DNA from 2 places in the Pseudoalteromonas sp. SR45-4 genome. Region 2 is predicted to be linked to the other one. Evidence: predicted binding sites of a transcription regulator. Region 2 holds the regulator's gene; the other holds the start of a gene.
What was found. The regulator LexA, encoded in region 2, represses DNA repair genes until DNA is damaged. The targets are predictions, from matches to a motif close to TACTGTATNNNNATACAGTA.
Positions count from the first base shown of each region.

Region 1: H5058_RS10875 (LexA family transcriptional regulator) is a predicted target of LexA. The motif match lies at 12,770-12,789, and genes of this name have one in related genera.

Region 1 covers NZ_JACJDO010000023.1:7,262-22,702, reverse strand. Annotated here, with positions in the region: gene H5058_RS10940 (hypothetical protein) at 1-1,307, shown strand, start outside; gene H5058_RS10935 (hypothetical protein) at 1,325-1,963, opposite strand; gene H5058_RS10930 (DNA replication terminus site-binding protein) at 2,018-2,923, opposite strand; gene H5058_RS10925 (OmpA family protein) at 3,275-3,862, shown strand; gene H5058_RS10920 (hypothetical protein) at 4,452-4,862, shown strand; gene H5058_RS10915 (hypothetical protein) at 4,874-5,185, opposite strand; gene H5058_RS10910 (hypothetical protein) at 5,536-6,741, shown strand; gene H5058_RS10905 (hypothetical protein) at 6,785-7,291, shown strand; gene H5058_RS10900 (hypothetical protein) at 7,304-7,789, shown strand; gene H5058_RS10895 (hypothetical protein) at 7,816-8,187, opposite strand; gene H5058_RS10890 (EAL domain-containing protein) at 8,365-9,654, shown strand; gene H5058_RS10885 (DUF2726 domain-containing protein) at 9,764-10,570, opposite strand; gene H5058_RS10880 (Y-family DNA polymerase) at 11,049-12,335, opposite strand; gene H5058_RS10875 (LexA family transcriptional regulator) at 12,332-12,757, opposite strand; gene H5058_RS10870 (hypothetical protein) at 13,012-13,803, opposite strand; gene H5058_RS10865 (helix-turn-helix domain-containing protein) at 14,549-14,998, shown strand; gene H5058_RS10860 (hypothetical protein) at 15,338-15,441, shown strand, end outside.
Region 2 covers NZ_JACJDO010000017.1:30,712-46,152, reverse strand. Annotated here, with positions in the region: gene nfuA (Fe-S biogenesis protein NfuA) at 6-581, shown strand; gene H5058_RS09300 (hypothetical protein) at 594-863, shown strand; gene H5058_RS09295 (MATE family efflux transporter) at 878-2,149, opposite strand; gene H5058_RS09290 (polysaccharide deacetylase family protein) at 2,192-3,217, shown strand; gene H5058_RS09285 (SCO family protein) at 3,278-3,895, opposite strand; gene cyoE (heme o synthase) at 3,892-4,821, opposite strand; gene H5058_RS09275 (heme A synthase) at 4,862-5,851, opposite strand; gene H5058_RS09270 (transmembrane cytochrome oxidase associated protein) at 5,865-6,359, opposite strand; gene H5058_RS09265 (SURF1 family protein) at 6,349-7,089, opposite strand; gene H5058_RS09260 (DUF2909 family protein) at 7,107-7,337, shown strand; gene H5058_RS09255 (cytochrome c oxidase subunit 3) at 7,315-8,190, opposite strand; gene H5058_RS09250 (cytochrome c oxidase assembly protein) at 8,221-8,751, opposite strand; gene ctaD (cytochrome c oxidase subunit I) at 8,751-10,343, opposite strand; gene coxB (cytochrome c oxidase subunit II) at 10,343-11,485, opposite strand; gene lexA (transcriptional repressor LexA) at 11,958-12,575, opposite strand; gene H5058_RS09230 (SRPBCC family protein) at 12,855-13,307, shown strand; gene H5058_RS09225 (PaaI family thioesterase) at 13,406-13,849, shown strand; gene H5058_RS09220 (hypothetical protein) at 13,852-14,232, opposite strand; gene H5058_RS09215 (chaperone modulator CbpM) at 14,485-14,805, opposite strand; gene H5058_RS09210 (DnaJ C-terminal domain-containing protein) at 14,805-15,441, opposite strand, start outside.

The DNA of each region.
Region 1 (15,441 bases), on a different contig from region 2:
TATTTTCAATGATAACCCTTACGGCTTCATATGCTTCGGCCAATGAAGTTGTAAATTTATTCGGTTATGGGGAGTATAGGCTAGGAGAGTTTGACAGCGCAGCGTCTGCAAAGAAGTTAGCTGAGCAATTTGCTGTAAAAGATATTGCTGAACAAGCTCAAGGCAAAATACTTTCTATACAAAAAATAGATAAAAACGGTTTTTATAGCCGAGCTAGCTGGGTTGTCAATTCTTCTTTAATCTCAAAAACGGTCAAAAAATCAATAGTAACGGACTGCGATAACCAAGCTGGTCGATGTGCAAAGGTTTGGCTGGAAGGTTCTGTTGACACTAGAAAAGCCAGTTTACAGCTAGAAAAATTATATTCTGATATGCAGCTAGTCGATAAGATAGAAAAGCTAATTGCTGAAGAAAACATAAGGCGCAAAGCAATCATCGATGGCGAGTCAATTGATATGGCTTATGAACTAGAGCGGTTATCAAAGTTAAAAACGATATTGGATTATATATCGGCCGCACCGAGGTCAAGTAAGCTAGGCGGCATTAGTTCAAATGCGCTTGGTAAATATGTAGCTTTAGGAAAAGGTATTGATAAAGCGACCATTAGTGACTTAACTTCAACGCTAGATTATCAGTTTCTGCTTACTGAAGTTAAAAGTAACTTGGTGGCTATTGTCACTAAAGAAACGCCAATACTGCATAGTAATGGTACAGGCGGTTTGAGATTAGAGGTAATGCTTAACTCAAGTGATCTAAATAAGCCAATGAAGTGGGTTGCTGAAAGGTTTGGGGTAGAATCTGGGGGCTGGGAAGGTCATTATCAAACTACTAAATCAAACTTAGGAAATCTTTGGTGGTACGAAACAGACAGTCTTGGCTCAATGCAAGCAGGTGTAATAATAGGTGATATGATTAACAAGGTTGTTAGTCCTGATGAATTTTACTTGCAGTATGGCGTCAACTCTGAGAGTGGGAAAGTTAAGGAAACCAACAATCCCGACTATAGGCTTAACCTAGATAAACTTAATTTTATAGATGAACTCAGTAAATACGAGTTGTGGATAGACTTCAAGGTTAATGATATAACCAAAAAAAGCATATCTTTAATAAGTGGAGGAAAGCACCTCAGACAAAAAATTAATGCTAGCTGGGATGTTAATGCTCCGTACTTGTCATTTGCAAAAAACGAATCCAAATTTAATGTATTTCTCCCATTAGATAGAAAAACATTAAAGGACTACTCAAAGCTAAGTAATGTTTCATATAGTTATTCTGTACGAATAGAAACAAAAAAGCCTGCTGTTTAGTTTGAGCAGGCTTAGCTTTATGCTTTGTTTAATCTTGAATAACCTAAAAAGTCAGGCCAGCTAGTCCATTCATTCGTTTTTTCATAGTGTTTATCTGGATTAACAGGAATAACTTTAAGCTGTTCGTAGTCAGCCCTGCGGCCCTCTCTGAATTTAATGTAGCTATCAAACCGGTACGTTTGTACGAAAGCTTTAGCTTCTTGGAAGGGTAGGTATTTTGCTGGTTTAGGGCAAAGTAACTCTGAAAATTTTACATTGAATTTTTTATCAGGCGCAGAATGTATGTTTTCTGGGCGAGAGCCTTTTTTTGAAAAATCTCGAAACTGAGTCACTGTATAAATTTTCTGGTCAACAAACCACTGTTTTGTTTCATTTAGGCTAAGGAACTCATCTTTTTGTAGTTGCGTAGCTTTCGTATTTGTGCCTAAAAATGCTGGCCAGCCTACCCAAAGCCCTCGGCGGCCATAAAATTTTGATGGGTCACCGGGTACGTTTTTTGGGCGTGGCTGACCACCTTTATTTGGGTTGTGAAAATCAAACCAATGCCGCATGCTTTTAATGGAGTTTTTTTGGGCATAGATCTTTGCTTCATCATAGTTTAGCTCTTTGCCGGGAGCTGCTATTTCAAGGTTGCTTCCTGTCACTTCATTATTCATAATTATTTGCTCTTTATTTTAAGCTTGGAATTTACACGCCGCGTTTATCGACCACTAAGGGTTGATTTTTTTATATAAATTAAGCCTACTGATAATTGGCATTCCAAAAGTTTTAGAGTCCGATCTTACGCATCGTTTAAAATCCGCATCATAATTTTTCAGCGGAGAACATCTAAATGATTTCTTTTGAAGCACTATCAGGGGTAGGTGGGCGCTAAGCTGTAGTTTATTCTGAGCTTCAATATTAGCCATGGCATTTACTTTTGCAATTCGCTTGTACCGTAGCTCTATATTTTTTGGCAGTGCTTTGATGGTTGATATTTCTTCAGTTAAAAAATCCTGCCACTGCTCTCTACTGCTATTCACTGGAGGTTTTTTCATTTGATTTTCTAAAACCTCTATAACGCCACTACTTGTAGTGCTTTTTGTTACATATCTTTGAGTCCAAAAAAAGCCTATATACGACACTTCTTGCTCTAAAACATGGATTTTTCTGTATAACTGCTTAGATATTACACCGGGGCATACTTTGTGCACAATTTCGTGCCTTTTTCTGGGCCCCTTAATCTTTTGTACTGTATTTTTAAAAAGATCTTTTTTTAAATTTAGTTTATTAACTAATAAAATTATATCTTCATTGTTTTGACTATCTATCTGTATGTACCCTGGCAATCTAAATACGGATTTCCTTGAGACACCATCTTTTGCGTAAATATCACTATATGCGTTTAAAGCGAGATAGAACGCTTTAAATTCTTCAGCTCTATCGATAGTTATTTTATTTATTTGGCGCTGCTCCTCACCAATAGGGGTGAGTGGTATTTTGTATACTTGAGCTGAAATAAGTGTTGCTTCGTAAAGCGCTTCTTTTAATTCTTTAAGAGTGGAATCAATAGAGTCTCTTAATTCAATTAGCTCTTTTGTTACTTCTTCGTATACATCTATTGTTTCTAGTTCCATCTATATTAACACTGCTTCAATAAATCATTCATTAATTGCATGTAACAATCTCCTAACAATAATAACATGGTAAAGCAGGTTTGTCGCTTGGTCAACGTCCATTGTATATCAACAAGACCAAAATCAATATTTGATATTTATTACAATATAAATTTCGATTTTATCTGGTATCAAATTTAGTTATTCAAATCCATAGAACAACTAGATTACACATAATTTTATATTAACGAACGATATTAATGTTATGCGTTTGTTGTAATGATAGTGCTATTTAAAGTGAGTAGTACCCATGTTTAATAAATAGCGTTAGAATGGTGAAATTATAGGTGAAGTTATATTAACAGGGCATGTATGAAATTTATAAAGCTTTCATTTTTAGCATTATCAGCGATTACCTTTGCTGGATGCAGTTCGTTCGATGATTCAATTGATTGGAGTACATCATCAGAAATAACCAATACGCAATCAGAAACATTTTTTTCCTCAAATGCTGAGCGAGAACAAGAGCAGAGGCAGATAAATAAATCATTAAATATTTCAAGAAGCGAGCAAATAGAACTGGCACTTGAAGCAGCTATTTCGGACAAAGTGCATCCATTGCTAATGGATCAGCCTCGCAGTAGAGCTGTTTACTTTGAGTTTAGTGGTCACAAGGTTGCTGACAAGTGGGATGATATACTAACCCAGCATGCAAATTATTTGCTATCAGATGCAAGCATCCGTCTTTTGGTTGCTGGGTTTACGGACACAGTAGGTACAGCTAAGTTTAATTTGAAATTGGGCTATAAAAGAGCTGATGCTGTTTGTAGTCGGTTGGTTGAGCTAGGTGTAAGAAAAGAACAATTGACATGTGTAAGTTATGGCGAGTCACATACTGCAGATCCTGAAAATAACGAATCTGCTCATACAGTGAATAGACGTGTAGAGCTTTTGTATTGATAAGTTTTAAAAGGCCGCTTCTTAATATCTTAAGGCGGCTTTTTACAGTCAGTAGTTAGGATTATAGAATAGGGGTCTTGTCATTCTTGAGTGGCAAAGCCTGTATATTTCATCAATTATCATTTCTGATAGTTCTGTGAGAATAATCAAGCCTGTATCTTCATCGCTCTGTAGCATATTTCGTGAGAATAGTTTTTTTATTACATCCTCACCGTCTTCGATGCTTGTCCCGTGCATAACAAAAAGTGCCAAATCCTCTGCATTTACACTTTTATTCTCGCTCACGTAAGAAAGGCACCGGTATTGAGGCAAGCTTAGATTGTCTATACTGATCCTTCGTTCGAGCGCGCTAATAGCACTTAGCCAAGGTGAGATTTCTACCATTTTATAGCCCCTATATTTTGATGTGTAATTTATTCAAATTTTAAATGCGTACTCTTATGACAACATACCCACTAAAGTAATGATGTAAACGCTTGGCAATGGAAGATACATACGCAAACTTACGCTGTCAATACTGAGCGTTGCTGGTTTATAATTAATATCAGATTTCTAATTTAAACAAAACGTAAGGGTTTTGGTGGGCACTATGCTTAATATCAAGTCACTGCTGATTGGATTATTGATAGCAGTATTTGCAAAGGACATTGTTAGCAATACATTACATAATAATGCAGTAGAGAAATTTTTAGGAAATGATGGGTTAAAGTTGTCAATAATATTACCTACAAACTCTCAGGAATGGAAAGTGGTAGATGTTAAAGAAACTCTCTCCGCAGCCGTAGATATAAATGGTGAAAGTTCTTGCGTTCATATGAAGCCCATTACTCCAGAATATCAAGTTACGTCTATATTAGAAGATGGCACAAAAATATGCTGCAACATGAGCAAGTCAAAGCCCTCTATGTTTGTGCCGTACAGAGAGCTGCCTAATGGCTCAACAGAGTTTTTATGTGGTTATTACCCTGATCACCAAGTGGTCAGGGTCGATAAGATTTAAGGTCATTGTAATCAGGTTAAATATACAGGATCTCTTAGGTGCAGTATTGTTACATTTTTATGCTTGGTTTTTATCTTCATTAATGTTTCCTCGGCCACTGCAAGTTGCTGTGTCATGCCCGGCCAGAATCCAATTTCCACTTCTTGGTTATTTTGATTATCTATGGCGATAAGCTCAATATAAAAAAATGCAATAGGACTTAGTGCAACTCTAAACCCCCTAATTTTAGCAATTACTTTTTGCCCAAGGTGTTTTGCTTCTATAATTCTATCTTCTATTGCCAAGGTGGGCCTCTCATGCTCTGTTTTGTTAACTAATTCCATAAATCACCATCAAACTTTTTCTTTTAGCCAGTCCTTCTTTAATAGATCTATTAGTTTGGCTAGTTGTTTTACTGTGTGTGCCAGGCATGCCGAATTTAATCGTATGCTTGTATTCTTTGATTGATATTATCTATCTTTTTATTTGCTTGCGTGGTGATTAAAGTGCCCGATGTGAGGGCATAAAATTTATTTTTACCGTATTTTTATAAATATTTGTGTTTTTTTGTTTTTTTTATGAATAAAGTTTTAATAAATTGATCGCTAATTATTCTAGTATTATTTACATTAGAGGTCTCACGCATTAAATTGAATGCGTGGTAATATTCAGTTTTATAAACAAGGGTAAATAGATGTGTGTTTCTCTAATTGAGTTTGTTAAAGCAGAGCTTTATCCAAAGCTAAATGTTTATGAGAGCGGTTTCTTAAGCCCTTTATTATTAAATGCAAGAAGTGCTGGAGGCTGTTTTGATTTAATTTGCCCTCGATGCTGGAGCCATTCTGCTCATCATTATTTGGGTAGCTCATTAGTTTCTTGTGGTAACTGTAATGCACAAACAAGTATTCTTGATTCGATGGTGCTAACAGGTGAGTACACTCTTGAGTCAGCTGCTGAGGCAATATGTGAGTATGTTGGGGTTTATCCATCAGGAAAAAAAATATTAAAACTAAGCGAAGCTTCGAGTAGCAGCTCAATAAAATTAGAAAAAAAGAATCGACCTAAAAAAATTAGTTGTGAAAAACCTGAAATCAAAGTTCCACCAGCCAAATTATTATCGCATTTACGAGTTTGGCTTAAAAAAGATCCTCTAGCAAAGGCGGATTTAATTAAAGCTGGTTGGTCTGAAGCTTTAATGCTAAAGGCTCCTATTGGAAAGATTAATTCGGTACAAGCGCTTAGATCTATTTATTGCGGCATGTTGCCATTAGACTTATACCGATCAGCTTCGAAAATTAAAAGTGGAATTGTAGTGCCTTGGTTTATTTCAGATAGCGAGGTTTCTCTTTGGGGGTATTCTGGCTCAATCCTAAATTCAGCCCCGAGTAATATTTCATTTGCAACTTACGACATACCCCCATGCCATGCCTATCATCCAGTAAATAAACGACATAATTGGTTGGTTGTGGTACGAGATCCACTTTTAGCAAGCTTACTTATAGCAAGGGGTATCCCTTGCTGTGCTGTTGGTGACTCAGCCACTTTAAAAAGCTGTGTAGCTTGGTTTGCTAAGGCCAAATCACAGTTATATATTTTATCATCGAGGGATGATGATTTGTTTAGTGATATTTCAAAACAAAATAGTAAAGCAATAAATTTAGACTCGAACGAGCTGATTAGCTTTGGTCCTTACAGCGGCCAATATTATAAACGGTTTGTTGATTGGCCTGAGTTAAGATTTAAAGAAGTAAATAAAAATACCGGTTCGGAGCTGGAAGTAATCGAGTTACTGCTAAAGCTGCTTAAAAGCGGCCTAACCCTAGAGCAAGCAAACAAAGTATTGAAATATGAAAAAAGCTGCTTAATCACAATAAATGCTCTTGCGCGTTCATTAAAGTGATGCAGAATATATTTATGCTATAACGAAATGGAGTTAATTAGTAATGATAGAGCAGCTTGAAGATAGGCATGTTGTTGCAGTAGCAATGCTCTCGTATTTATATTATCACCCTGAACCATTATCACTAATCGTTAATGAATCTCAGGCAGGTGGCGTAGTGGATATTGCTTTATGGTTAAACCTAGAAGATGGTGGCATAACTTGTCGGCAAAGAAAGGTGCCAGTGTTAAAAAGAAAAAAAGGGGAGGTTCGTCTACCAAATACAGCAGTGCCAGTTAAATTGCTTGCAGATAACCATGATCTCAAAGGTGATGTTGGTCGAGAACAATTTGCTTTTTCTGTCCTTAAACATTTGATATTTGAACGATGGTCTTATAGTGGCTGTTTTAATGAGTTAGGGATAGATGCAGCCGCGTTGGATAAGATTAAATTAAACTTATCTGCCCCAGTTCTAACTACTGCTGGAGCAAAGAGCCCATTAAATTTTATTGAAAACGTGTTACTCCCTATTTTATATGAAGGCTCACCAGAGCAGGCAGCATTGCATTAAAGGAGATAGTTAATGTTTATAATACCATTTGAGCGTAGAAGTAAAGTTGCTAGTAAAGCTGGCAAGGGATTTAGTGTGTCTGCTGTGTCGAAGTCGGTACTAGTTGTAGCAGGTTTCTTTGGTTTGGTAGGCTTGAGTGTTTTCTATCATTCTTTGCTTTATGGTTACACAATGCCTGGTTGGGCAGTTCCTATGGTGCTTTTATCTGTTGTACCTTTTGGTTATAGGAGTAGGGTAGCTATAAGTCATGATCGGACTGCATTGTATACACAGGTAGCTTTGTTTGGGGTTAAATTAAAAGAGTGCGTCTATAATTCTACAATGTTTACAGATTTTCAGATGGAGGCAACACATGCAATTGACAATCAATATTATTTTGTTGTTAACGGTGATGGTAAGCGAGTCTCAGTTTATTATTGTAAGTTAAATGCGAAGCGCATACCGAAATTAAGTTTATGTTTAGGTGCCATGCTGGGGTTGAAGGTGCAATCGGCCTAAGCGTTGCAGCATAACCTTGTCAAAAATCAGATTTTTTTGACAAGGACGCATGCTTGATTATTTAGGATTTTTTCAGAGATAATTTTTACTTTTACTTCGGAGCTTATAGTTACTTTCTTTATATGCTGTCTGTAGCTTGTTTGGCTTTCATTATTTAAGTTGAGCTGCCTTAATTCTTCAGCCCCAGAGATTTGATTTTTATCGAAACTATCGGTAAGTGCCAAGCTAGCAAAATGTGTAGCTGCTACCCTTGCTTTACCAATGGTGTCTGATATTGGTGCACAATATGAAGCGTGTCCAGCTGGTGCTTTTACAATCCAATCATCGTATGTAGTGTTGTTTGCTTTTGTAATTAATGGCACACTTAATAAAACTAATAACAATATAAATACTTTCATAACCTTTCCTATTTCTTAATTAACTTTATCTAAGTTACACATAAATATTCTTTCTTCAAATAATAATTGTCTTTTTCACAACGAATTACAGGGGTAATTGCTTACGCTTTCCATTTCAAGCGTATATAATGTGACGATTGTAGTATTTTTACTATCCAATTCGCAAGAGGTTGTTCTATGGGTGCTGGTGAAACAACTAGTTTATATGAAGCATTAGGAGAAAATAATCTCCCTGTTAGTCATGCACAAGAGCTTGTTGTTAGTAGTAAAGACTGGTTGCAGTATTTCGAGGAATGCATTGCTAATGCGGGTTCATTTGCAATGGTTTTAATAAAGTTAGTAAACATTGATATTATTGCAAAAGAAAATGGATATTTTAAATCAGAATTAGTTGCTGCTGATGTTTGCAATGCAGTGAGTCTAAAGCTTTCCAGTATCGTGGAGTCTCCCTTTAAAGTTGCTTGTTACGACTCAGGGACTATCGCCATTGTTATTGGTGGCGTATTGGGTGCAGAAGATAGGGGTTTATTAAATAAATCCTTTAATAACATTTTTCATTTGCCAAGGTGCGACTGCTTCGGTAAGCCTATTTTAATAGATTTAAATTCAATTTTTGTTAGTTATCAGGGTGATAACTTGACGCCTTACGAGTTTATAAACAGCGCACAGCAACTACTTAGGCAAAAAGGTGTGAGCGTTATTATGGTTGATGATTTGGAGCAGCAAGAAACATTTGATTTTAACTATGTCGAATTATTAGATGCTATAAATCAAGGTCAATTAGAGCTGTGGTTTCAACCTAAAGTTAAGCTATCAAGCAGGGAGGTGGTAGGTTATGAAGCACTGCTTAGGTGGCATCATCCAAAGCATGGCTTGATTGCCCCCGGTGTATTTTTGCAAAGTTTTAATGATTATAGGCTTGATCATAGGCTTAATGAGTGGGTGATAAACTCTGCTTTTTCAAGAAGTGCTGAATTATCTAAAGCAGGAATCAGTAATACAGTAGCTATTAATTTAGAGGTCAACTTGCTTGAAGATGAGCTCACGATTAAAACTATAAAAGCAGCTTTAGATGAACTCTCTGTTGATCCATCACTCATAGAGTTTGAAATAATAGAAACAATGGTTATTTCAAAAAATAGCGTAAAACACAAAGCGCTATTAGAGTTAAAGCAAATGGGCTTTAGTATTGCAATTGATGACTTTGGAACTGGTACTAATAATATATCCTATTTAATGTACTTACCGGTGGACACAGTTAAGTTAGATAGGATGTTTTGTATTAACGTGAATAGCATTAAAGGGTTTGCAATAACCAGTTCTGCTATCGCAATGGCTAAGTCATGTGGGTATACAGTAGTTGCAGAAGGTATAGAAACTGAGGCTCAAGCTGATATTATGTATTCATTAGGTTGTGAGCTAGGGCAGGGGTTTTACTTTGGCAAACCAGAGCCACAAACTTTATAATTTGATAAAGGTTACAAAATAGGCCTAACGGTCAGAAATTTAGGCTTGGGTGCATTATTAACTGTATTTTGCCTTTGCGGTTGCACCTAAGCCTATCATCTAAATGCTGTTACTTTTCTTTGCTTAAATTTAGCTCAGGCTCTAACCAAGTAAAGTGGGCTGGAGTGCGGCCTTTCTCAACAAATAGGCCACCAGCCAGTTTACCTTTCTCTGTTAATTGATGCTTATCATTTTCAACTATTAAATATCCGCGCTTAACCATTAAATCCAAAAACTCTGTAGTTTTAATCCCCAGCTTATTTGCTACTTTTGATGATGACAGCCGCTCAGTAGTATCGCACGTATTTTTTATTGATGGTGTGTTCTCATATGAAGCACTTTGATCACCTTGGTCCACTTGTTTTGGCTGAGTCAAATATCCATCGCATATAATTACTTCCATAATAGAATTTCTAATAGAATCGACTTGATAGTTTTTTTGCGCCTTAAATCGAATTAATTTTAGCTCAGCGCCACTGCATGCATCATCTAAAAAGAGATCCCTATCTTTTACTTTTGTTGTATTGTGTGACTTATCATCCAACTCAATTACACAAATGACATCTAGTGTTTCAGCGTTACATAAAACGAAATCAAAGTGTTTTGCAGAAATTTTATTGAATGCTATTTGCCATTCCGAACGGTTTTTATATGAGTGTGGCTTTAGTAAATCTGCTACTCGCACCTTACAAAATATCACACTATTAATGGGTTTAGCATTTACTAAAGTTTTGTAGAAAGAATGCTCTGCATTTGTTAACAAACCCTTAACTTGAGTGTATTCCGGTTTTGGCTCTCCTTGTGCCCCTGGTTTTACCATCAAAATTAAAATTAGAATTAATATCAACACAATGACTGCCACTATAGTTAAACTCATTTTTATACTCCGTATGCAATTATAAGATTAGTCTGCGCTGTTAATTAGCTAGAAAAGCGGGATACAAATATTTAAACACTTCCTGTTGAACTTGCAAGAAATTTTGTTATTTCTCCTATACACTAATACGGCAGATAAGCTTACTGCACTTGGTATAAATTCCTATAAGTCAGTATTGCGTTTTTGGTTTTAAAGTGATAATTTTTAATCAGTCAGTGTGTAATTAAAGGTAGTTCATTTCTGAGCATGTAATGACCACATTGGCTAATTCTTTCCTTCGGGACTGGTGCGCTGTAAATAACATATTTACAAGCCACAGAGGTGAGATCAGTCAACACCGTATGTGCTGCAATGCATAACAAAGGCGAAACAAAAATCCTCCCCTTACGGGGAGGTACCTTACTCATAGAACTTGTTAGTAGACTTATTCAATCCTCAGTCATCATTTCGTACAATTACATTTGAACATGCGACGCCATTAGCGTGCGTATGCTGTCGGAATATCCTTTATTCTTGTTGTGTATGACTTAGGTGCCAAGTTATCTTTTGGCCTCCATGTCTGATTGAAACCATTTACCCCAAACTTAATAGCGTTCCCACCGAATTTTTTGTTTATTTCATCTGTTACTTTCGTTTGTTTACTTACTTCTAATTTTTCGTTTTGAGAAAAAAGGTTAGTTTGGTGCATATCTTCATCACTTATTAAGCGTTCTAATATCACTCCAGTTTTTTTGAATTTGTATCCATCTTTATATATTTTCTCAACTGCAAATAGTGCGTATTTCAGAAGAACACCTGTGTCTGCGCTGGGTGAGGGGAGGTTTATTTGTAGACTGTTGCGGTACTGATTATGATCCTCCCTAAATTGGTCGGTATTAATAAACACAGTTATTGCTGATGCGTATAAGTTAAATCCCCGCAACTTTATGGATGCAGCCGTAATGTGGTTCGCCACAGCTTCTTTTATAATACCCAGCTCTTCTACATGGGTTCCCATGCTTTGTGATACACAAATCCTATCTCTACCCGCATACAGATCATTTAACTCTACAGCATTAACTCCATTTAGCTCTTGAACCGTCCTTGCTAGCACTACACCAAAAAACCTTTTTACATAGTTAATATCGAGTTGCTTTAATTGAAGACCGTTGGTTATGCCCAGGTCATTTAATTTGTTTGCTGTTTTTGAACCGACGCCCCATATGCTATTCAATTCTACTCTAGACAGCGCCCAGTCAATCTTTGTCTCAGTATCTAAGACAGCTACACCGTTTGTTTGTGACAGCCACTTGGGTTCTTTTGCGCAGTGCGAGGCTAACTTAGCGAGCGTTTTAGTTTTCCCGATCCCAACACCACAAATCAAGCCTAAGTTCTTTTTTAAGGTTTTCTTTATTAACAGGCCATAATCTTTTAGCTTTTCAGATGTGTCGCAGTGAATTAGACCTAAGTTTTCATCAACACTGTAGCGGCATGACTCTAAGAAAAAGTGTTCAACTTCGCTGTGGAAGCGAAGGCTCATATCCCCAAAAAGTTCAAAGTTTGAGCCCCACAGATGTGCACCATTTTTTTTTAGTAAATGTTGTACTTTAAACGCAGGTTCACCCATTTTAACGCCGAGTGATTTCAATGGCTCGTTTCGGGCAATAATGTTGCCTTGGTTCGATGAAAGTACACCAAGCGGTGTTTTGTTTATATCGAATTGAGGGTTAAACGACTGAATAAATGCAACATATGCTGCATTTATATCACAAAGGACGTACATCATATGAATTTCTTTATAGCACCGGTTACAACACCCCAAATCATGTTTTCTTCCCAGCTGTTATCAGGATCAATTTTGACTTCAATATCACGAAAATCTGAGTTTGTGCTTCTAAATAAAATTTTCTCATCAGTAATTTCTAACCTCTTAACTACAAACTCGTTGTTAATTGTAGCAAGTACGATTAAACCGCTTTTTATGTTTATAGATCTATCTACTACTATTATCGAGCCATCCGTAATATCCGGGGACATACTGTTGCCTTGTACGTTGAATAAAAATGTACTGCTTGGCCGGTCTATCAAAATTGAGTCAAGTGAAATTGGTTTAGATAAGTAGTTTTCGCAGGGATTTGGGAAGCCACCAGCCGCTTTGAACTCACCTAGCGGCAGCTCTATATTTGATTTCTTCAAAGGTGAGGGCATTATTATGGCCTTTGCTGTATGTGCATACAGTTATTTTAGGCATCAACGAGTATTCTTGCAAGGTTTTGTTCATTGTATTGGTTGTGGCTTGACTGCCAGAAGTGTTGCTGACATTAAAGCAAAAGCGAGTAGGTGTTTAATATAGGGGTCTTAATTGCGTGGCACAAGTGTATGGTAGGCACAAATTTATTGCGCCTACTTGTGAGTATGTATATAGCTATGTATTCAAGTTTAGTTTTTACACGCATCCGAGATCATATTAAGTTGGAACAGCATTTTTCAGACGAACAACTGTAAACATGCCAGATAGGTAGGTAGTCCTTACAATTCGGGCATAACAAAAGCTGCTTAACATCCATCAGATAAGCGCATTTCTTACAGAAAGTCGTTGTATCTTTCAAAGAAAGGTATCTTTCAGTGTCTTTTATGGACTCAAGCACAGCTTGCTTTCCATAGGCTTCCCTAATAGGTGTCTCATCAAATTTAACAAACGCCTTATGTTTCAATTCCCCCTTGATCCTTGAGATTTCTCTTTTTTGATCAGGGGTTGGTTCTTGCTTCATTAAGGGAGCTTTGAATGAATGACCACAGCGCCAAACTACTCGCCCTCCTCTTGATTTTGTAGAGATACAATCCCACTCATCACGAGTCTTTCTGAATCTCACATTCGTGGACTCACACTTTGGGCAACATTCCCTTTCACCAATAGGGAAGTTGTTTAACTCATCACTGTTTTCCAAAAGCTCCTCAATGTACTGCTCTTTTAGAACAGCATTGGCTTCAAGTTTTGTTTTTGCTAGTTGTTCAAAAATGACATCAATTTTTCTTGGGTGCCATAAGTGTTGCAACACCATTTGATCATTGCCATGCCCACATTGTATGCATGAATCCTTGATTAACTCATCACGCTCTTGCTTCCATTCTTTGTAGTGCCAAGGCTTCTTCTTTGCGGTGGCTTCTTTCAAAGACTTCAAGGCATCACGCCATAATATTTGATCAGATAAAAGCTGATCTCGAATTTCATTGATATGTGTAGGTAGTTTCATTTTGGTTATTAACTCTGTTTTTTATTTTGGTCTGCTAGTCTAAGTTCGCAGCTTCTCTGAGCCACAACTGTTCCTCTCCATAGCCTTTATTTCCAAAGGCTAATAAATCCGTTTACATGCTGGATGTGATACACGCCATCCTGCGTATCGCTTATCTCCTTGTTTGCCGCTTGCAGTGGGGTTCCCTTTTTTTTGTTCAAACGTGAATTGTGCATTACTGTTACTGAAACTGCTTATCTTCATTTAGTCACCTATTTACACTAGTGTATTGGCCCAAATATAAAGGGTTAAATTCATTACACTAAAGATTAAGTTATAACGCCTATTCTAAGGGCGATAATTAAAATTCAGGGAGCTGGTTAAACCTCAATTAAGTCGCGTGACATTAAGAAGGTGTACTTTATTTTAAAATGCTAATGCACCAGTCTTGCATTAACACTGAGCTTAGTAGCTTGGATGCTTTTGCCACCCAATCTCTTGCTCCTGGCATAGATCTTAAAGCGCTACTCAATCAGCTTAAGTGGCTTGTAGCTTATAAGCTAAGTCATATTTAAATCTTTGTTACAGCTTCACAAATGCTATTGAAAGCGTAAGTAATAGCTTGCTGCTATTCCTATTGGGTACTAAAATCCATAAGGCCAAGAGCTATAATGTTATTAATGTACTACGAGTTTAATGTTTAGTGTACATAAAGTGGTTAAACATTAACTTCGACAGCTAGTTAATTTTTTTAATAGGATTAAAGTTGAAAATCATAGACTCAAGACCAGAAGAGCACTACATAAGAAAAATGGACGAGGAAAGCCAAAAGGACTGGATCAAAGAAATCATAGGCCGAATGTGTGAAGCATACGAACTTGAGGGGCGTGACGTAAAAGGTCAGCTAACAAAACGGCTGGGGCTAACCAGCATAAGCACAATTAAGAGCTGGGTTTACAATAGGCGCATACCCTTTCATGCTATGGTTACGTGCCAGCTAGACGTCAAGTGCAGTCTTGATTGGTTGCTTACGGGTAAGTTACCAAATCTTGATATTTCTAAAGAGGCACGGCAAAAGGTTAAAGAAAATCTAACAGAACACTTGCACAATGCACATAGATACAGCTTGGTTAGCACCTCGCAAGGCATTGATGTTACTTCAGAAAGAATGCTAGATGATGTTCAGGCTTTGTTGAGTTTAAATACCAAGCCCTAACATGAGGTTAGTGTTTGTGCGTGACCGTATGAATAACAACTTACTTTCGGAGTTTAATAAAATGGGCAGGCTTTGCTATCAGTTGGTTTCTTGGGAAGGAAGAGATTTTGGCTATAAGGTCATAGCTGAGCATCCAGATATAAATATCGTTGCATTGGAAAGTGAAATTTTTAATTATTGATATGAATTTTTTAGGGTTCAATCTGTAGTTAATTCTTGCTCGATACAAGCCGCTCAAAGAGTGTGGAGTGTCACCCACCGGAAGTGGTTGGGTTGCGCGATCATGAGTTCGGGTTATTGTTATCTTTTAGCTAGATTGATTTAACTACAGGAGTGAACATGAATAACGTTTGTAAAAGACCAAGCGAACTAACAGATTGCGAAATTGAACATGCTTTACATAGTTTTTTGCAGTTTTATGAAATTGCTTTTTTTAGCGAGCG
Region 2 (15,441 bases):
GTCTTATGATTTCAATTTCCGAAACAGCACAAGCGCATTTTGCTAAACTATTAGCAGATCAAGCACAACAAACCAACATTCGTGTTTTTGTTGTAAACCCTGGTACATCACAAGCGGAATGTGGTGTTTCTTATTGTCCAGAAGACGCTGTAGAAGACAGCGATATTCGCCTAAACTTTAATGGTTTTGACGGCGTTGTAGATGCAGAAAGTGCACCCTTTTTAGAAGACGCTGAAATTGATTTTGTTACCGACAAAATGGGTACTCAGTTAACACTAAAAGCACCAAATGCTAAAGCGCGTAAAATTAGCGGTGATGCATCGTTAAACGAACGCGTACAACACATGCTAGAAACCGAAGTAAATCCGCAACTTGCTAACCACGGTGGCCAAGTAAGCTTAGTGGAAATTACCGCTGCAGGTATTGCTGTATTACAGTTTGGCGGTGGTTGTAATGGTTGTTCTATGATCGATGTCACGTTAAAAGAAGGCATTGAAAAAGAGATGATCGAAAAGTTTGAAGAGATCACTGGTGTTGCCGACATTACTGAGCACCAAGCGGGCGATCATTCTTACTATTAATAAGCATTTTTAATGCTAAAGTCGCTTATATATAGCTTAGGGAGCAACCCTAAGCTTAGCTTAAAGCGCTTTTTTCGCGGCGTAGCACTGTTTGTGCTAGCCGTGATATTTATTTTTTTAGGCTATTACAATCACTACAGCTTGCAAATTATTGGCGTTGTTATTTTAGTGCCAGCTTTGTTTTTTGCTGCTTGGGGCTACAGCGGTATTTTTGCTAATCGCTTTTCACAAGTACTTAAAAATATTGAGCCTAAAAACCACGATCCCGACCTATGGAAATAAGCCACCAAACTTCCTTAATCTAATAACTGATTACTTGCCTTTAACCTTTGGTACTTCACTATTAATGTTATTCCTCGCATTAGCATAAAGCAGCTCATTGCTAACCATAAACCATTATTCTCCCACTGATGAAACACAGCAAACACACCAAAAAAACCAACACTTGCTGAGAGCAACATACTATTGCGCATTGCTTTTGCCCGGGTAAGTCCAACAAATACACCGTCAAATAAAAAGCAACTCATTGCCAATAATGGCAAGGCTATAACCCAAGGCAAGTACAGCGTAGCCGTGGTGATCACTTCTGGTACATTAGTTAATAGCGTAATAATATAGCGGCCAAATATAGCAAAAAACAAACTGTATGCTAAGGCAAATAGCGCGCCCCAAAACACACTTATTTTTACCCAAAGATCAATATTCTTTACACTTTGCTGGCCTTTAGCATGCCCTACTTTTGCCTCACTGGCATAAGCAATGCCGTCGAGTGCAAAGCTTACCAACATTAAAAAGTTAAGTAATACTGCATTTGCTGCTAGCGTGGTTTCGCCAATTCGTGCGCCGTAAAAGGTCATAAAGCTAAAGCAGAGCTGTAAAATAAATGAGCGAATAAAAATATCACGGTTTAAACTTAGTAGGTTTGCCATTTTTGTAATGCTAAACCAACCTGGTACGCTTAGTTTTATGCCGCGTTTTTTAGCTAATTTAATAACTAACACCACGGCAAAAACTAACGCGGTGTAATCGGCAATAAGTGACGCCCATGCAGCGCCTGCTACCGCCCAATCTAGGTATACAACAAAATATATATCGAGCACTATATTGGTAATATTAGTCACTAATAATAAATAAAACGGCCCACGGCCATAATGCATACCTAGCATCCAGCCTAATAGTACTAAATTACATAAGGCCGCAGGCGCACTAAAAATACGAATACTAAAATACTGATACGCTTGCGTAAGCACGTCGCTATTGGCCGCCGATAAAAATGCAATGGCGTGTTTTATTAAAGGCGATAAGGCGATAAGCAATACGGCAACAAAGCAAGAAAGCACTAAGCTGCGTTTTAATAACGCCGCCAATTGGGTTAAATCGTTTTGCCCATAAGCTTGTGCCACTAACCCTGTGGTGCTCATTCTTAAAAAGCCTGCGAGCCAAAATAATATTGATATAACCGCAGATCCCAGCGCAATACCGGCTAAATAATGAGCGCTCCCTAAGTGGCCAATTACTGCAGTATCAACAATTCCTAACAGTGGGACGGTAATATTTGATAATATCATCGGACCCGCTAACAACAACAAGCTTTTATGGTGTGCTTTATTATGTATAAGAAATTGTTTCATTTAGTATTATTTATCCTTATTAGTATTTCACTGCGCGCTCAAGCAGCCGTTATTTTACAGTATCATCACGTTAGTGAAACCCTTCCGGCGGTAACCAGTGTTAGCGCGAGCACTTTTACTGAGCACTTAAGTTATTTAAAAGAGCATAACTTTAATGTTATTCCTTTAGATGAGCTGATAACTGCGTTGCAGCAAAAACACACTTTACCAGATAAAACCGTCGCTATTACTTTCGATGATGGTTACAACAATAATTACGAGCAAGCAGCGCCAATTTTAGAAAAGTTTGGCTATCCGTACACAATTTTTGTCAATCCTAAGCTAATAGACGAAGGTAAAGGCTATGTAATGGGCTGGGATAAACTCCAAGAGCTAGCAAAAAAAGGCGCACTTATTGCCAATCATAGTGGCCAACACGATTACTTACACCATATGCTTGCAAACGAAAGCGATGCACAATGGCAAGCCCGCATTAAACAAGACATCCTACATTCACAGCAGCGTATAAAAACAGAAATTGGCCATGATTATAAATATTTAGCTTATCCGTATGGCGAGTTTAACAATAAGTTACAAGCCCTAGTAACCGAGCTTGGTTTTATTGGTATAGGTCAGCATTCTGGCGCTGTAAATAAAGATTCTAACTTTAGTCGCTTACCGCGTTTTCCGGCTTCGGGCTTTTATAGTAAATTAGATACGCTGATCACTAAATTGAATTCTCGCGCATTTAATATAACCGCGCTCACTTATGAAGACAGTGTAACGGCGCAAAACCCACCCAAACTCACTATTGAGTTTACTATGGGGGATTTTCATAAAAGTCAGTTTGCTTGTTATGTATCGAGTGTTGGCCAGGCTAATTTAACCTGGATAAATAAAAACACAGTAGAAGTCACCTCACCTAAAGCGCTCAATAAAGGTCGTTCGCGCTTTAATTGTACCGCCCCTGCAATTAACAATGCTGGTAGCTATTTTTGGTTTTCGCAGCCTTGGGTTATTGAATAGTTTTAATTACAGTAGTAAAAAAGGAGCCTAGGGCTCCTTTTTAATTTACTGTTTAAATAACTAGTTTTTATAATAATCAGCTATTTTTTTAAATTCTTGAGTTAACTCTTTGGAATTTATTAACGGCACGCTACCTTGTTTAAATTCAGGTTTAAATATAGCTCTTACCGCCCCATTGCCATCGACCATAGCCACTGAAGCACTATGATCAACTGCATACTCTGACTCGCTACTATCACTTATAGCGTAAATTAAGCCTAACCCTCTCACCATAGGAAAAAGCTGTTTGTGCTCCCCCGAAACCGCTAAAAAATCGGGATTAAAGTAATCAATATAGCCTTTGCGTTTTGCTGGGGTATCTCGTTTGGGATCTACCGATACAAACCAAATTTGCACTGGGTAATCACTACGTAAATTTTTATACACCGCATTTAGTTTAGCCAGTGTTAACGGGCAAATATCGGGGCAGCTGGTGTAACCTAAAAACACTAAATTCCATTGTCCTAAAAATTGCTGCTTAGTAACCAATTCGCCATGTTGATCATCTAAACTAAAGTCGGCTAAAGGTTTAGCATTCTCGTACACTAAAGCATTAACGTCTGGCGGTGCATTATCATCTGAGCACGCCGATAAAAACAGTGTTAAAACAATAGCTAACCCTAGCCATAATTGCTTCATAATAGTAGCCATTTATCTATAAATAATATGATAAAGAGTACCATTAAATGAATAATTGAAAAGCGAAATAAATCCATAGCAGTGTCGTCGTTAGCGGCTAGTTTTAATTTAATCGCTTTATAAATAAAGACCGCATTTAATCCAGATGCGCCGATTAAATAAATTAACCCCGACATTCCTATCAAATAAGGAAATATACACACAATTGCCAGTAACACAGAGTAAGCAACCACACAGGTTTTAGAAAAATCGATACCATGCGTAACCGGTAACATAGGAATTTTAGCCCGTGCGTAATCGCTCTTACGAGCTATAGCTAAGGCCCAAAAGTGCGGAGGGGTCCACGTAAAAATAATCATCACTAGTAGCCAAGGTGCAGCTGCCATTTGCCCTGTTTCAGACACCCAACCCAATAAGGGTGGCATAGCGCCAGCAAGGCCACCAATAACAATATTTTGTGGTGTAGCGCGCTTTAAAAAAGAGGTGTATACAAAGGCATAACCCACCAGCGCAAATAAGGTTAATATGGCGGTAAGTGTATTTGCCCATAGCATTAGCATAATAAAACCTGCCACACCTATTATTGCTGCAAAACTCAGTGCATGTGCCTTACTTAAGCGGCCTTTAGCTACTGGGCGATGACGAGTACGCGCCATTTTGCTGTCTATTTCGCTATCAACAACATGGTTAATTACCGCTGCTGCTGCTGAAAGCAATCCTATGCCAAGTAAGCTTATAAACTGTACACCCATGCCTCTGCCTACATCGGGTGCTAGCGCCAAACCAACCCACGCGGTCAGTACCAACATAGCGACTACTTTAAATTTACTAATGGCTAAATAATCTTGTAGTAAATTATAACTACGTGTAATTAGCGGTAGTGTATTTATAGGTTGTATTGCTTTTTTATCTATTGTAAGTGCCATAACAACGCTCCTTTCTATTTGTAATTTTAGGTTCGTGCTTTTAAGTTCGTGCTTTGAGGTAATAGCATAATCTAATTAAAGTTAATAACAGTATGGCAGCCATTAAGTTATGTGCCAGTGCCATACTTAACGGAATATGCCAATGCACCACTGCGAGGCCTAAAGCAATTTGGCAAAATAAGACAACTAACACGCTAACGGCGCAGCTTTTTATTTTTTGCGAGTAGGCACGGCTGTATATTCGCCACATAATTAATGCCAATACTATGCAAGTAACTAATGCCCAAATACGGTGTAATAAATGAATCGACATACGTGCTTGCTGCGACAGGACGCCAAACTCGTAGTTACCATACTCAAGCGGGAGCTGAAACACACTACTAAGCGAAAATGGCTGAGCATTACTACATAAAGGCAAGCCATTACAATGCGGAGCAGCGTAATTTGCAGCCAACCAACCTCCTAATGCTATTTGTATAATTAGTACGCTAAGCGCCACTAAGCTTAAAGCAAAATAGCGTCTTGCACCTGCATCCCCCCCCATTATTGGCTTGGCGTTTAATCGTAAATATAATAAAGTGAGCAGCGCTAAAATACTAAAGCCACCAAGTAAGTGACCCATCACTATTAACGGCTGTAAATTCATCGTAACCGTCCACATACCTAATGCAGCCTGAAATATCACTAACAATAACAGTAGTAATGGTAATTTAACTGGCGTTGTTGGCGATTGACGTTTTAAAAAAGCATATACAAATAAGGCTAATATGAGCAAGCCTAGCGTACCGGCAAAGTAGCGATGAATCATTTCTTTCCATGCTTTAGCGGTTTCAAACATCATATCGGGATAACTTTGTGCTGCTTGCGCTATATCGGCTTCATGTTTGGGTACAGTTAAAAAGCCATAACATCCTGGCCAATCTGGGCAACCCAACCCGGCATCACTTAAGCGAGTATAAGCACCCAACGCCACTACTATCAAAGCCAATAAGCCCGCTATTAATACCCAGTTTTTATAATTTTTATACATGGCATCTTCCTACTTAGCTCGAACGAGAATAACTCAGTAATTTTTTTAGATCTTTTAATAGTCCTTTTTGTACTAATCTATTTTCCTGTGGCTGTGTTTTAAATGGATACTCAAGCACTACAAGCCCCATATGGTCGATTAAATACAAACTAGCCGGTTGTAAGTTTGGTTGCGCATCTATACTTTTCCACGGGGAGTTGGCAGCTTTTACTTCGCCTATCACGGCTACATCTACTTTATTCTGGTTTTTGCCTAGTGCTATGTATAAATTATTTAGTGCGGCTAATTGCTCACTACAAGGCGTAGTACATCCATTGGAGTAATTTAGGGCAATAGTCCATTGCTTATGATTGTTTTGCGGCCAATTTTCATATTTAACCTGTTGCTGTAAAAACTCACCATTGTTAGTAATGGCGGTAGGTAACCAATCTAATTTAAGCGCGCTGTACGCTAAAATTAGCGGAATAGCGCAGCAAATGACAAACAGTAAAAGGGGATTATTTTTCATTATGTGTCCTTTTTTTACTTGCAAAAATAGCCACTAAAACGCACGCCAGCGCAATTAAAAACCATTGCACCGCATAAGCGTGGTGTTTTTGTGGGCTCATAACAACCGCGGTATAGTGAGGTATACCTATTGCATCGCCGCTACCTTGGCGATACGCCATAAAATTAACTAATAATTGCTGGCTTTGTTCGCTCAACTTATTTAATTCAATTGTTTGCACTCGCTTTGGTAAATCAATGTTATTGGTTTTACTCTCGAGGCTAAAAGCAGTGAGGTTATTTTCTTTTATTTGAGCAGTAAGCGTAAAAGCGTGTTTAGGTAGGGTTACTTTAGGTAATGTATCGCGCGATAGGGGAGCTTTTATCCAGCCTAAATTAACCAAAATGGCATGTGTTTCGTTATTTGGCTTTAACAGTGCCAGTAAGTCATAACCCACCTGCCCGTTATAAACTTGGTTGTCTAAAAGCCAATATTCATCGTTAATAAAATGCCCTGTTAACTCAACTAACAATCCTGTTTTATTCCAGTTACTAGGTAGTTTAAGCATTTGCTGCCAGCTCATTACACCGTGCGTTTGCAGCGTTGCAATAGAAGCTAACTGCTGTTGTTTGTGTGTCGCACGTTCTAACTGCCAAAAACCTAAACGCACACACACCAAAACTACAATCACTACCATACAAATGGTGATTATTGAGCTAAACTTTTGTTCACGCCATCTAATTAACTGCATAAAGGGTCAACCTAGTGATGATTAAAATTTTTATTGTATTGTTGTTATTATTTATACTTTTTAACTTATTTCGCGCTTTATTTATTATGGTCTCTGGAAAAACCCAAGGACGACCTATGTCTCACTTTTTAGGTCGTCGCGTATTATTTTCTGTGGTGGTATTAATAGTTGTTATTGCCGCACTAAAACTTGGCTTTATTAGCGGCAATAACGCCCCTTTAATAACTACAGCACATACACAAATATAAATAAGCATAACCAAACTACATCAACAAAATGCCAGTACCAAGCCGCCGCTTGAAAAGCAAAGTGCTTATCTTTAGTAAAGTGTCCTTTTAAAATTCGTAAAAATACTACCAATAAAATAATAGTTCCTAAGGTCACATGCATGCCATGAAAACCCGTAAGTAAAAAGAACGTGCTGCCATAAATACCGGCATCTAATGTTAAGTTTAAATCGTTATACGCATGAATATATTCTTCTACTTGTAGGCCTAAAAAAACTGCACCCAATAAAATAGTCAGTCCTAAAAACACTTTTAACTGGCCGCGTTTATCACTTTCTATTGCCACATGGGCAAAATGCAAAGTAACTGATGAGGTCAATAAAATTAAGGTGTTAATCAGCGGTAGACCTTGCCATCCCATAGCTTGGGTAGTGTCGCCCCCTGGCGTGGTAATTAATGGCCACACAGCTTCAAATGTAGGCCAAAGCACTTCGTTAGTCATGGCATTGTTATCGGCACCACCAAGCCAAGGCACAGAAAGCATACGGGCGTAAAAAAGTGCGCCAAAAAATGCCATAAAAAACATTACTTCAGAAAAAATAAACCAACTCATTCCTTGTCGAAAAGAGCGATCCATTTGCGCCGAATATAAGCCTTTCCCGGCCTCATCAATCACGTTTTTAAACCAGCTAAACAACATATACAGCAGTACTGCTATACCTGCGTACAAAATATAAATGCCACTGTCACCTTCTTTACCGGCACTCATTACGGTTAGAGCTGCACCTACTGCAATAAAAAATAATGCTACTGCGCCAACAATCGGCCATGGGCTTTGATCTGGTACATAATAATGCTCATATTCTTGCTTCATTTTATTTGCTCCTGGTTGTCACTAGTTAGGCTAGTTGTTATTGGCTGCTAGCCGCTCACTAATATCAAATACCGTATAAGATAAAGTTAACTCTTCAATGTCACTTGGTAGTGCGGTATCAACATAAAAAAGCAACGTAAACTCTAGTTCTTCACCTGCTTTTAATGGCTGTTGATCAAAACAAAAACACGCTATTTTATGTAAGTATTTTGCTGCTCTACCGGGTGATACCGAAGGCACTGCCTGCATTACTTTATCTTGGTCACTATTATTTTTGGCGCTAAACATTACCTCACGCATAGCACCGGGCTTTACCGCAACACTGTACTCTTTAGACTTCACAGCAAAGGGTGCACCGCTTTGTGCATGCGTGGTAAAGCTCACACTTATTTCGCGATTTTGTATTACTTGCGTGCTTTGCTTTGCTTGCTCTAATGATGGCTTACCGTTAATGCCGGTAATATCACAAAACACGTCATACAAAGGCACTAACGCAAATGCAAATGCGAACATGGCTAAGCAAATAACAACTAAGCGCTTAAGTAGCGGTGCGTGTATCATTATTTTATTTCCGGTGGTGTTGAAAATGTATGGTACGGAGCAGGTGAATCTACCTCCCACTCCAGTCCTTCTGCGCCTTCCCACACTTTTGCAGGAACCTTGTCGCCGCCGCGTGCGCATTTAATCACTACAGCTACAAACAACAACTGCGATAATCCAAAGGCAAAGCCGCCAATACTAATAATGGCGTTAAAGTCAGCAAACTGTAGCGCATAGTCGGGTATACGGCGTGGCATGCCTGCAAGCCCTACAAAGTGCATAGGAAAAAACAATACATTTACGCTTACCAGCGATAACCAAAAATGCCATTTAGCCAGCGCTATGTTATACATATTACCAGTCCATTTAGGCAGCCAATAATACGCGCCTGCCATAATAGAAAACACCGCTCCCGTTACCAGTACATAATGAAAATGTGCCACTACAAAGTAGGTATCATGGTACTGAAAATCAGCCGGTGTAATGGCCAGCATCAATCCCGAAAAACCACCTAAGGTAAACAACACAATAAAAGCAATACTAAACAGCATGGGGACTTCAAACGTAATTGAACCGCGCCACATAGTGGCTACCCAATTAAATATTTTTACTCCAGTGGGCACCGATATCAGCATAGTCGCGTACATAAAAAATAGCTCGCCAGCCACCGGCATACCGGTAGTAAACATATGATGCGCCCACACTGTAAAACTCAACAACGCAATTGACGCCGTGGCATATACCATGGAGGAATAACCAAAAAGTTTTTTACGCGAAAAGGTAGGAACTATAGTAGAAATAATGCCAAAAGCCGGCAAAATCATTATGTATACTTCGGGGTGGCCAAAAAACCAAAATATGTGCTGAAACATCACCGGATCACCGCCACCAGCTGCATCAAAAAAGCTGGTTGCAAAGTATTTATCGGTGAGCACCATGGTCACTGCACCTGCGAGTACCGGCATAACCGCAATTAATAAAAATGCCGTTATCAGCCAAGTCCATACAAACATAGGGACCTTCATCCAAGTCATGCCTGGGGCACGCAAGTTAACTATGGTTACAATTACATTAATTGCCCCCATAATGGAGCTAATACCCATAATATGCACAGCAAATACAAACATGGCGGTATTGTCATTACTGTAGGTTGTGGACAGCGGCGCATAAAAAGTCCAACCAAACGCAGGACCGCCACCGGGCATTAATAGCGATGATAATAAAATTAAAAACGCGAATGGTAAAATCCAAAAACTCCAGTTATTCATTCGGGGTAAGGCCATATCAGGCGCGCCAATCATTAATGGCACCATCCAGTTAGCTAAGCCAGTAAAGGCCGGCATAACGGCACCAAATACCATAATCAACCCATGAACCGTGGTCATTTGATTAAAAAAGTGAGGATCCACTAATTGCAATCCTGGCTGAAATAACTCAGCGCGGATCACCATAGCCATAGCACCACCAATAAAAAACATAGTTAGCGAAAAAATTAAGTACAAGCTACCTATATCTTTATGATTAGTGGTATATAACCAACGCTTAAAGCCTTTAGCAGGATGATGAGCGTGGTGAGCTTCATTAATGTCAGGTTGTTCTACTATGCTACTCATTAGTTCGCCTCCCCATCGGCATCAAGTGCTGCCTGTATTTCACTTGGTTGAATTACATCACCGGTATCATTACCCCATGCATTACGCTTATAAGTAATTACCGCTGCTAATTGCTTTATAGAGAGCTGTTTAGCAAAGGCTTGCATGGCTGTGCCGGGGCTTCCGTGAATAACAATATCAATGTGGTCTTTTATATCGCCAAGCACTATCGGGCTGCCTTTAAGTGCAGGAAAAACGCCTGGCAAACCTAACCCTGTGGGCTGATGACATGCAGCACAATTGGCCATATACACTTGCTCACCCAAAGTCATTAATTCTTCTTTAGGGAGTGTTTGGTCAAGTAATGCAGCATCTGCTGCTGCTGCTTTTTGCTTTGCTTGTTTAGCATCTGCTAGCCAAACTTTAAAATCGGCCTCTGACTTAGCCTCTACTACCACTGGCATAAAGCCATGATCTTTACCGCATAGCTCAGCACACTGACCGCGATAAATACCGACTTCGTTTATGTTGGTCCACGTTTCGTTAATAAACCCCGGGTTTGCATCTTTTTTAATAGCAAAATCGGGCACCCACCAAGAATGAATAACATCGTCGGAGGTCATTAAAAAGCGTACTTTTTTATTGATCGGTAATACCAGAGGCTTATCTACCTCAAGTAAATAGTTGGGGTTTTTATCGGCTAGGTTGGCAATTTCATTTTGCGGTGTGGCAAGTATTGAGTAAAACTCAACATCTTCCCCCATATATTCGTAATGCCATTTCCATTGTGAACCAGTTACTTTAATAGTGATATCCGCTTTACTGGCATCTTCCATCGCTATTAATGTTTTAGTTGCGGGGACTGCCATTGCTATTAAAATAACAAATGGAATTGCTGTCCAGAGTATTTCTACTTTGGTACTTTCGTGAAATTGAGCAGCAACTGCTCCTTTAGATTTACGATGATGAATAAGTGCCCAAAACATAACGGCAAATACAATCACGCCTATTACACAGCATATTAAAAATATGGTCATGTGTAGTTGATAAACATTATTACTTATATCGGTTACGCCTTTGCGCATATTATATTGGCTATTTGCCAATGCTAACTGCGGAAAAACAAACAATATAAGCCACAAGGTAGAGCTCAATTTACCCATGTGACAGCTCCTTTAATACTGTTGCGAGTGCAAAACAAAAAGACATAAGCTTTATATGCCAATTTGTTATTTTTTATTTTTGTATTGCTGCCGGATATATAAATATATTTTCTCAAAACTAAAGCTGTGAGTTATTGTTAGTCCAGCCCATTAACAATTAGTTAATAATTGAACAACTAGCAAGTTTTAGTTTGAAAAATAATCAAATAATATTAGGGGATTAGCGTAAATATGGGATTTATTTAATTTTGTTCTAAGCAGGAAGTGAGCAACAGCAAGGGTTACAAATAAAAAGACAGCGATAACGAGTATTAAATACTTAAATGATAAAAAACATAAACTTAATATAATTTTTTCATTACAGCGGAATTTTCACAAAAAAAAGCAAAAAAAAGCGCACTAAAAAGTGCGCATTAATTATCTGAGCTATTAAATTATGCCGATATTTTACATAGCTATAACAGCTTAATTGTCACATCCAGTCAGCATTACGAATAACCCCAACAGCTAAGCCTTCAATATTAAAAGATTCGTTTTCAAGATCCACTTCTATCGACGAAAATTCTTTATTTTCAGCATGCAATAATACTTTTTTGCCTGCTTTTTCTAAGCGTTTTACCGTTACATCGTCATCAACGCGGGCAACAATAACTTGGCCATTTTCGGCAACTTGAGTGCGATGAACAGCCAGTAAATCACCATCCATAATACCAATATCTCGCATGCTCATACCATTTACACGCAATAAAAAATCGGCAGCGGGTTTAAACATTAACGGGTCAATTTTACAATGGCTCTCAACATGTTGTTGCGCCAAAATAGGTTCGCCGGCAGCTACACGGCCTATTAACGGTAAACCAAGTTGTTCTGGTTCATCTTCTTCAATAAGTTGAATACCACGGCTAGCGCCTGGTTTCATTTTAATAGCGCCTTTTTTAGCCAGCGCTTTTAAATGCTCTTCTGCTGCATTAGCACTTTTAAAGCCTAATGTTTGTGCAATTTCTGCGCGTGTAGGAGGCATACCAGTGTCTTTAATAAACACTTTAATAAGTTCGAGTATTTGCGCTTGGCGGTTAGTTAATGGTCGCATACAACTGGTTTTCCATACAGTACATTTAACTGTGAGTATATACAGTTATCTGAAAATCGCAAATTTAAATTACTCCTCGCCTTTGCTGCCAAAGATGGCATTGGTCTAAGCTTAAAATTACCAAGTAAATTACAGATAAAATTACGCAGATCACGATAGTGTTAGTTTTACGTTACATTAATTACATAACTACTAAGTTGTTGCTGTTATTAAAAATTAGTTAACTATCGTTTTTGTAATGGGCCTTAACTTCATCAATGTGAATTAACGGAGAGTGTTATGAATATCACTGTAGCGGTAATAATTAACGGTCCTAAACGTAAAGTATGGGCGGCAATAACTGACATCGAAAACAGTGCCAATATGCTGTCTGGCATTATTGATGTAAAAATAATCGAGAAGCCACCACAAGGGCTAGTGGGCTTAAAATGGTTAGAAACACGAAAAATTTTTGGCAAAGCAGCCTCAGAAACCATGTGGATCAACGAAGCTGTTACTAATGAATACTATTGCACTCGCGCAGAAAATGGCGGGGCAGTTTATACCACTAAGCTGTCACTTACCGCCGCCGAACCTAGCACCTGTTTAACCATGACTTTTTCTGATAGATCTGAGTCTATTTGGGTAAAAATGATCTCTGCAGTGATAGGTTTTTTTCTTAAAAGTTCGATGCGTAAAATGCTAAAAAAAGATCTCGATGAAATTAAGCACTATGTAGAAAGCAAAAAGTAGCACTGTATTACCATGCAGTAGCTGCACTAATTTGGCTATCATATCGCCATGAAAAATCGTATTATCGGTTATCGTTTTCAACCTTTAAAGGAGTAACAATGAGTATTTGGCATCAACCTATTACTTTAGCGTTTTGTAAGCAGTTAGACCAAGGCATAAATGGCCAAGGTACACTGATGAAAACCATGGGGATTGAAATAACTGAAATTGGTGATGATTACTTAGTTGCCACTATGCCAGCAATTCCTGCGCACCATAACCCTATAGGCATGGTGCATGGCGGAGCAAACGTGGTTTTAGCCGAAAGTGTTGCCAGCTACGCGGCTAATTTTGTGGTCGACTTCACTAAATTTTATTGTGTAGGGCAAGAGATCAGTGCCAGCCATTTAAAAGCCTCGCGTAATGGCACCTTAACCGCCACCGCAAAAGCGTTTCATATTGGCAAGCGTAGCTCAGTATGGGAAATAAAAATAACGAATAGTCGCGGCGAGCTTTGCTGCGTATCAAAAATGACCGCAGCTGTTGTAGAGCGCAAAGGCTAAGGCTATTTTTCTAGCGGGTAAATAGTAATTTCCATGCCTGCACCAATTGCCGATATACGTAATAATGTATCGGCGTGCAGCGCTTGGTTAAAACACTTTGGCGAAGTGCCCGATTCAAAACCAATATCAAAGGTACGGCGCGAACAACTCAACCATTGCTTAAGTGCAGCCCGCGAGCATGACTCTACTAACTCACATAAGTGGTTAATTGCTTTATCCGGTGAAGATATTTCGCCTGTTACTTCTATACGCGCTAACTGACGGTATTCGTCTTTATCATAATGTAAAATAGTGGCGATTTTTTTTAGGTCAGCTACAAGCACGCTAATATCTTGCTTTGACTCAAGCTCTAGGTCTACATTTAAAAATTGAATTTCCGACATTGTCTGCTGTTTATCCTCTAATTAGTTCGCTGTAAACTTTAACGCAGTTTTACGCTTATACCAAATCAACTCTGCAATATTCACCTTTTTTATCTGAATAGTCGGCTATTTTTACGCATTTATTGACGCTTTACTTACTCTTATTTCACGAATAAAAAATATTTAAGCACCAAAAGCTCACTATTATAAAAGTGCTGAGCTAGCTCCATAAAAATAGCTAGCTACTTGCATTTAAAATTTAACCACTATTTTTTATTCTAAATGTTTAAATCGACTTAAGTGCTGCTTTAACATTTGGTTTTCAGCAATCAACTCATCCCGTTCATCCAATAATTGTAAAACCAAAGCAATAGCAGACCAATCTAACGATAAGTCATGCTGAATACGCGCAGCCTTTTTAACTAAGATCACTGTTGATACCGTAAATTGCCATTCTGTAACGCGCTCGCCCTCAATAGGAATAGCAATGCTGTGCTCAACCAATTCATATAATATGGCTTCGCTAATATCACTACTCACACACAATTCTTGGCTAGTGAGTAAATTGCCTTGTGGTGCCTCGATAATTTTCATTATGACTTGCTCCAATTGCTACGGGGGTCAAAATGGGCTTTTTCGGCCAGCTCTTGCCAAAGCTTTTTGCTAACATCATCACTCAATGCTGGATTAACAATTTTAATCACAGCAAATAAGTCACCTTTGGCTTTTTTACTAATTAACCCTTTACCTTTAATGCGTAAACGTTGACCCGATTGACTATTAGCTGGAATAGTTAGTTGGATTTTTCCGGCTAATGTAGGTAAATTTATTTTAGTGCCCAAAGCAGCTTCCCATGGTGCAAGAGGTACCACTATGTTTAGGTTATGCCCCTCAACGTCAAATAATGGGTGAGGCACTAAGCGAATTTGCAAATACAAATCACCATTAGGGCCATTTGCCGAACCTAATCCACCTTGGCCTTTTAAGCGAATGCGTTCGCCATTAACCGAGCCGGCAGGAATTTTAACTTTAAGCGATTTTTTAACTTCAGATACACGGCCACTACTGTCTCGCTGCGGCAGCATAAACTCAATTGGTTTAACGGTATCGACTAACGTTTCTTCAAGAAATACCGGGAATTCAATTTCCACATCTTGTCCTTTTTGCGCACGAGCGCCACCAGTTCTGCCCTGCCCGCCATGGTTAAACCCACCTGCGCCGCCAAACATA